2 regions of the Massilia sp. PWRC2 genome follow, and region 1 is predicted to be linked to the other one. Evidence: predicted binding sites of a transcription regulator. Region 1 holds the regulator's gene; the other holds the start of a gene.
What was found. Region 1 encodes LexA, which represses DNA repair genes until DNA is damaged. Its sites were predicted from a motif close to ACTGTATNNNNATACAGT; they were not measured.
Positions count from the first base shown of each region.

Region 2: a site for LexA is predicted at 1,824-1,841, ahead of ACP7BZ_RS01120 (PA0069 family radical SAM protein). Genes of this name have one in related genera too.

Region 1 covers NZ_JAFCUW010000001.1:435,787-439,296, reverse strand. Annotated here, with positions in the region: gene ACP7BZ_RS01995 (hypothetical protein) at 1-163, shown strand, start outside; gene ACP7BZ_RS01990 (tetratricopeptide repeat protein) at 262-1,014, shown strand; gene lexA (transcriptional repressor LexA) at 1,076-1,714, opposite strand; gene rpsF (30S ribosomal protein S6) at 2,043-2,438, shown strand; gene priB (primosomal replication protein N) at 2,468-2,806, shown strand; gene rpsR (30S ribosomal protein S18) at 2,793-3,083, shown strand; gene rplI (50S ribosomal protein L9) at 3,111-3,510, shown strand, end outside.
Region 2 covers NZ_JAFCUW010000001.1:243,492-247,001, reverse strand. Annotated here, with positions in the region: gene ACP7BZ_RS01130 (tRNA-uridine aminocarboxypropyltransferase) at 1-431, shown strand, start outside; gene ACP7BZ_RS01125 (hypothetical protein) at 579-1,775, shown strand; gene ACP7BZ_RS01120 (PA0069 family radical SAM protein) at 1,902-3,143, shown strand; gene ACP7BZ_RS01115 (chemotaxis protein CheW) at 3,183-3,510, opposite strand, start outside.

The DNA of each region.
Region 1 (3,510 bases):
AGCGTGGCGCCAGGCCACCGCGGCGCACGTGGCCGCCGCCAACGACGCTGCTGCGCGCAAGGGCCAGCAGCGGCGCGACGACTTGCTCAACGATCTGCGCCGCAGCGCCGATGACGTGCGTATGCAGTCGGGGCCCGGTCGCAGCGGTGGCGCGACCAAGTAATTCCACGCCAAAGTAAATTTATGTAAGCAGGGCGGACGCCACTGGAAACGGCGCGCAATCCGGTTAAGATAGTGGCATTTTTACGACCGGTTCCCTACATGAAGACTCTTGTATTGTGCGTTGCGCTGCTGTGTGCCGGCGCCGCCACTGCCGATGAACTTGCCGACGCAGACGCCCTGTTTGCCAAAAAATCCTATCCGCAAGCGCTGCAGCTGTACACGCGGCTGGCCACTGCTGGCAACGTGGTGGCCCAGCGCCACCTGGGCGAAATGTACTGGTATGGCGAAGCGGGCGCCGTCAGCGACGACAAGGCGCAGGGCTGGTTCCGCCGCGCTGCGGCAAGTGGTGACAAGGAAGCGGCCGCGGCGCTCGAAGTGATGCGCCAGCGCGTGCTTCGCCAAACGGACATTGCATTCTGGACCGACAGGTATGACGGCGAAGAACTGCGTTCCGGCAAATTCAAGTGCAGCGCGCCCCGCATTCCCGCCATATCGAAAGACAATCCTGACATTGACGCCGTGCTCGCGCGCGTGAAGCTGTGGCAGGATTGCTATAACGGTTTGGTCGGCAAGCTCAATGGCGCCACCTTCGCCAGCGAGGTGCCCGCCGATCTGGGCAAACTGATGAAGCAGGAAGAAATCGACAAGGTCAACGCGCGGCTGGAAAAGATCCATACGCGGCTGGCGGAAGACGCCCGCATCAGCAGTCAAATTATTCTCGCCGATATCGCAGCATGGCGCAGCGCTACCGACAGCTGGGTCAAGGAACACAATGACATCATCAAGTCGGCACCGACGGCAGACCGCCAGGCCGATATTGAAGCGCGCAAACGCAACTACGCGCCCAAGTAATTCCCTTGTAACGCAGAATGCAGGTGGTCAGCGCCGTGGCGGCGACCGCCGGCGCCGGCGCTTAATGCCAGCTGCGCAGCAAGCCCACGGCCAAGCCTTCGAGGGCGAAGTCATCGCGGTCGGGGTCGACTTCGATGATTTTAAAATCGGCGTTTTCCGGCAACAGCTCGACCAGCCGGCCCGTCTTGCGGTAGCGCTTGACCGTCACTTCGCTGCCGATGCGGGCAACGACAATCTGGCCATTTTTGGCGCTATCGACCTTTTTGACGGCCAGCAGGTCACCATCCATGATGCCGATATCGCGCATCGATTCGCCGCGCACCTTGAGCAGGAAGTCGGGCCTGGCCGAAAACATGGCGGGGTCGACGTTGTAGGTGGCTTCGACATGCTCTTGCGCCAGCATGGGCGAACCGGCCGCGACGCGGCCGACCAGCGGCAGCGCCATGGTCAGCAGCGCGGCCGGCACTGCCGGAGCTGCTTCCACCGAGGCGCCGATCAGGCGGATGCCACGCGAAGTACCGGGGGAAATTTCGATCGCGCCTTTGCGGGCCAGCGCCTGCAAATGTTCTTCGGCGGCGTTGGCTGATTTAAATCCCAGTTCGTTGGCGATTTCCGCGCGGGTCGGAGGAAAACCCGTGTTGTCGATGGCCTCGCGGATCAAATCGAGAATCTGTTGTTGCCGTGCAGTGAGCTTGATCATGGGCCTGTAAGTGCTGGGGTTATAGACAGACTGTATTTTTGTACAGTATATCGACGCGTGCAAGGGAAATTCACTGTTATTGGCGTTATTTATGCAAATAACCGCATAGTTGGTGGCGCGCGGGCGAGAAAAGGGGGAATTGACGCTACCGTGACGCGCAATCGGGACGGGCGAGTAGGCGCCAGCCTGGCCCGGCCAGTCCCCCTTCGGCAACGGAAGGAGGTGTTCATTTTCGCCAGGATGCGTTATAATTGCCGGCTTTCCCTTCCCACACTCGTCTTGACGCCGAGGTGGGCTTATGTTTTAAACGTCCTCAAGGAGCAATTGAATGCGTCATTATGAAATCGTTTTTATCGTCCACCCGGACCAAAGCGAGCAAGTCCCGGCGATGATCGAGCGTTACAAGGCCAGCGTCAGCGCACGCGGCGGTAACATCCATCGCGTCGAAGACTGGGGCCGTCGTCAGATGGCTTACTCGATCCAGAAGCTGCCGAAGGCACACTACATCTGCATGAACATCGAATGCGACAACGAGACGCTGGTCGAACTCGAAACCGCCTTCAAATTCAATGATGCTGTCCTGCGTCACCTGACCGTGCGCATGAAGAAAGCTGAAACCACGCCATCGCCGATGATGAAATCGGTCCAGCGTGAAGATGCAGCCAAGAGCCACCGCTCGGAAGCACCAGCACCAGCAGCCGTCGCAGCACCCGCCGCTGCCTGATTGACTGGCAGGAACAAGTTAGCTGGGAAGTGAATTCATTTCAGGTCGTAGCAACAATTACCGAGCGCGACGTATTGCGCTACACCCCGGCCGGCGTGCCGATCGTGTCCGCCACCCTGACGCACAGTTCGCATCAGGTTGAAGCAGGGGTGGCGAGGTTGACCGAATTCGAGATGCTGGCCGTTGCGGCTGGCGAAATCTCAGGACGGTTTGCCCAGTCGGAGTTGGGCGCGGTGTACCAGTTCACGGGTTTTCTTGCCAAGAAAAATCGGAATAGCAGAGCGTTGGTGTTTCACATCATTGATTTCAATGCGGCCGCATCTGCGGCGCATATTTTAGATACAGGAGCCTCAAATGGCATTCGGTAAAAAGTTCGACAAAAACAAGCTCAAGCTCAAAGAAAAGCGCAAACAACAGAACCCTCTGTTCAAGCGCAAGAAGTTCTGCCGCTTCACCGCTGCAAACGTCGAGCAGGTCGACTACAAAGACGTCGATACCCTGAAAGACTTCGTCCAGGAAAACGGCAAGATCATGCCAGCACGCCTGACCGGCACCAAGGCGCACTACCAGCGCCAGGTTGACACCGCCATCAAGCGCGCACGCTACCTCGCGCTGCTGCCTTACACCGACCTGCACCACGCTTAAGCGCTGCAGAGAACCTGGAGAATCACTATGCAAATCATTCTGTTAGAAAAAGTCGTAAACGTCGGCAACCTGGGCGATGTTGTTAAAGTCAAAGATGGTTACGCACGTAACTTCCTGATCCCGCAACGCATGGCCCGCCGCGCTACCGCGTCGGCTGTCGCCGAATTCGAAGTCAAGCGCGCTGAGCTGGAAAAAGCCGCTGCCGCCAAACTGGCCGCATCGCAAGCCCAGGGCGACAAGCTGTCCGGCATGACCATCACCATCGCCCAGAAAGCCGGCGTTGACGGTCGTCTGTTCGGTTCGGTCACCAACTTCGACATCGCTGAAGCGTTGACGAAGGCCAGTTTCGCCGTCGAAAAAGCCCAGGTTCGCATGCCGAACGGCCCGCTGAAAACGACCGGCGAGCACGCTGTTGCCGTTGCTCTGC
Region 2 (3,510 bases), 190 kb from region 1:
TCATCCTCACTGGCGAGACCTTTGACGGGGCGCTGCTCGACGCGCACCTCTATGCCGACGGCCGCACGCCCTGCCTGCTCTATCCGGGCGACGGCGACGCCACCACGACCGGCGCCGGCGTGCCGCCCAGCGCGCTGCGCCTGGTGCTGCTCGATGGCACCTGGCGCAAGAGCCGCAAGATGCTGCACCTCAATCCCCAGCTGGCCGTCTTGCCGCGCCTGGCGCTGCGCGATATGCCGCCTTCGCACTACCGCATCCGCAAGGCGCATGCGCCCGACCAGTTGTCGAGCTTCGAAGCTGCTGCCTATGCCTTGCGCAGCCTGCACGGGGGCGCCGCCGATGGGGCCGATGCGGCGCTGGCGCGCCTGCTGGCCGCCTTCGATGGCTTCGTCGACCAGCAGGCCGGCTACGCCGCACGCAACGCCCCTTAAAATTTCCTAAACTCATTGCTGCTAGCATAGTAACAGCGGCAATGCTTGAGCATGATCAGGCCCCGTGCCGATAGCGCCAAGCCGCCTCGCATGAGCCGCTACCATCGTCTCGCAGCTCCCTGATTTTTCACGAATGCGAGGATCAACATGAACAAAGCTCTGTGGGTGGCTGGCGCGCTGGCGTCGGCCTGCTTGATGGCCGGTGCTGGCCTGGCCAAGGCGGCGCCCGACCCGGGACCGGTCAGTAAAGCCAACACCATGTCGCAACTGTTACCCAATACCTACTGGACGGCGGCCCGCTTCAAGGCCGCCAAGCCGCTGGCGCTGCCGCTGGCGGCACCCGGTCAGCGCCACCAAAGCCTGGCGCCACCGTCGACTGCCAAGCCGCAGTCGAGCGATGCCGGCCTGCCCACCCTTGAACTGAACGCACCTGCACAAACGCTGTACGCGCCGCCCGATCAGCATGGCTCCACGGCTGGCCCGAGCGGCGGCCCCGTGCACAGTGCTGTTGAGGCGTCGCTGCAAGCGACCCCCACCGCTGCCGGCAGCTTCGGTGCCTATTACACCAGCAGCCGCGTGTTCCCCCTGTTCACCGGTGCAGCCGCACCGTTCTCCGCCGACCGCGCTTTCCCTTACCGCACGGTGGGCACCCTGTTCTTTTCGATCAATGGCTTGCCCTACCTGTGTTCGGCGTCAGTGATCCAGCGCCGGGTGGTCGCCACCGCCGGCCACTGCGTCCATTCGGGCAATCTGGCGACCGGCTTCTACAGCGATTTTGTCTTCGTGCCAGCCTACCGCGACGGCGTGGCGCCGTTCAAGGCGTGGAACTGGCGCTTCGTCAGCACCACTTATACCTGGGCCACCGGTAACGACGAAGTGCCCAATGCGGCCGATTACGCCATGATCGAATTTGACGACCAGCCCATTGCCAGCGGCGGGCCCGCCGTCAAGCTGGGCAGCGTCACGGGCTGGCTGGGCTGGCAAACCAACAGCCTGCTGCCGAACCACACCTCCAAGCTCGGTTATCCGTGCAACCTCGACGATTGCCAAAAAATGCAGGTCGTCGCCAGCGCCAGCTTCCAGGCCACCGAGCCGAACAACGTCGAATACGGTTCCGATGCGCGCGGCGGCTCCAGTGGCGGGCCGTGGGTGCAAAACTTCCAGCTTGTGCAAACGGGTGGCGGCAGCGGCATCCAGGCCGCCAGCAACCGCGTGGTCGGCGTCACCTCGTATGGTTATGTGAGCGAAGAGCCGAAAGTGCAGGGCGCCTCCATCCTCGACGCCCGCTGGGTGCAGCTGTTCCGTACCGTGTGCGGCGCCCGCAACGGCAATTGCAGCAATTGAGGCTGGTCGCGTAGCGCGCTTGAATTCGGTCGCGGGCAGGGGTACCACACTGTATAAATGTACAGTGTGGAGCAAGAAGTGGCCGATCAGCGAGAGCGTAGCGTAGAGCCCGTCTACGAGCAGGTGATGCTGCCACCGCGCCCCCTGGTCGCACGCAAGGGGCGTGGTGCGGTATCGAATGTGCAGGGGCGCTTCGAGGTTGATGCGCGCGAGCGGGTCGATGATGGCTGGGGCGACGGCGGTGATGGATGGCACGCAGGTGAGCACGCAGGTGAGCACGCAGGTGAGCACCCTGGTGAGCACGCACGCACTGACGGGTGCCGTGACGACGGCCACGGCAACGGCAACGACCGCGACAACGGCGCCGACGCGGCGGCGCCGCTGCCGACCATCGTCACCGAGGAATTTGCCAAAACCATTTTCAGCAGGAATACTTCGCCCGACGTTCCTTTTAATGTCTCCATCAATCCCTACCGGGGTTGCGAGCACGGTTGCATCTATTGCTTTGCGCGTCCTTCGCACAGTTATCTTGGCTTGTCGCCGGGGCTCGATTTTGAAACCCGGCTGTTCGCCAAGGTCAATGGCGCCGACCTGTTACGCCGCGAGCTGGCCCATCCCGCGTATGTGGCGCAATCGATCGCGCTGGGTGTCAACACCGATGCATATCAGCCGTGCGAACGGTCGCTGCGGCTGACGCGCCAGTTGCTCGACGTCTTGCGCGAATGCGCGCACCCGGTTGGCCTGATCACCAAGTCCTCGCTGATCGAGCGCGATATCGACATCCTGGCGCCAATGGCACAACGGCGGCTGGCCATGGCTGCCATTACCCTGACCACGCTCGACCCGGCCATTGCGCGCACGCTCGAGCCGCGCGCGGCCAGCCCGGCGCGCCGTCTGCGCACCATCCGCACGCTGGTCGATGCCGGCATCGCCTGCAGTGTCAGCGTGGCGCCCATCATTCCTTTTGTCACTGAGCCGGAGATCGAACAGATCCTGCAGGCGGCTGCACAGGCCGGCGCCAGCGGCGCCCATTACACCGTGCTGCGCCTGCCATGGGAAGTCAACACCCTGTTCCAGCAGTGGCTGCAGGCGCATTTTCCCGAGCGCGCCCAGCGCGTGATGAACCGCGTCCGTGAGATGCGTGGCGGCAAAGATTACGACGCCGACTTCGCCACCCGCATGCATGGCGAGGGCGTCTGGGCCGACTTGATTCGCCAGCGCTTTACCCGCGCCGCCGCCCGCTATGGCTTGAGCGTCAATGGCCGCCGCCATGAGCAGCTCGACTGTTCGCAATTTGTGCGGCCACGAGTGGTGCCGGCGGCAGCCAGGGCAGCAGGCAAGGGCGGCGCGCAGCTCGACCTGTTCTAACCGGCGCTATCACTGCCGCGCCCGGATGCTGGCCGCTGTTCAGTTCGCTGCGCGCGCCAGCTGTCCCAGGTCGCGCGTGCTGTAGCTGACGGCGCCGCTGGCCGACTCGGTGCTGAGCAGCTCGACCACACCCTGTCCCGGCAAGGACAGCCGCGACAGCCGACCCGCGCGCGCCTGTACCAGGGCGTGGACGGCGTCGACGATAAATCCAACCGGCGCTGCTGCGCCCTGCGCCACGATCACCGTGCCGCGCGCCGGCGCCTGATGGCCGGCCGCCGCCCGCAGGTCGCGCAAGGCCAGCGCCGCGCCGCGCCACGCCATGTGGGTGGCGCCGGCCGCCAGCGGCGGCAATGGCAATACCGCTTCG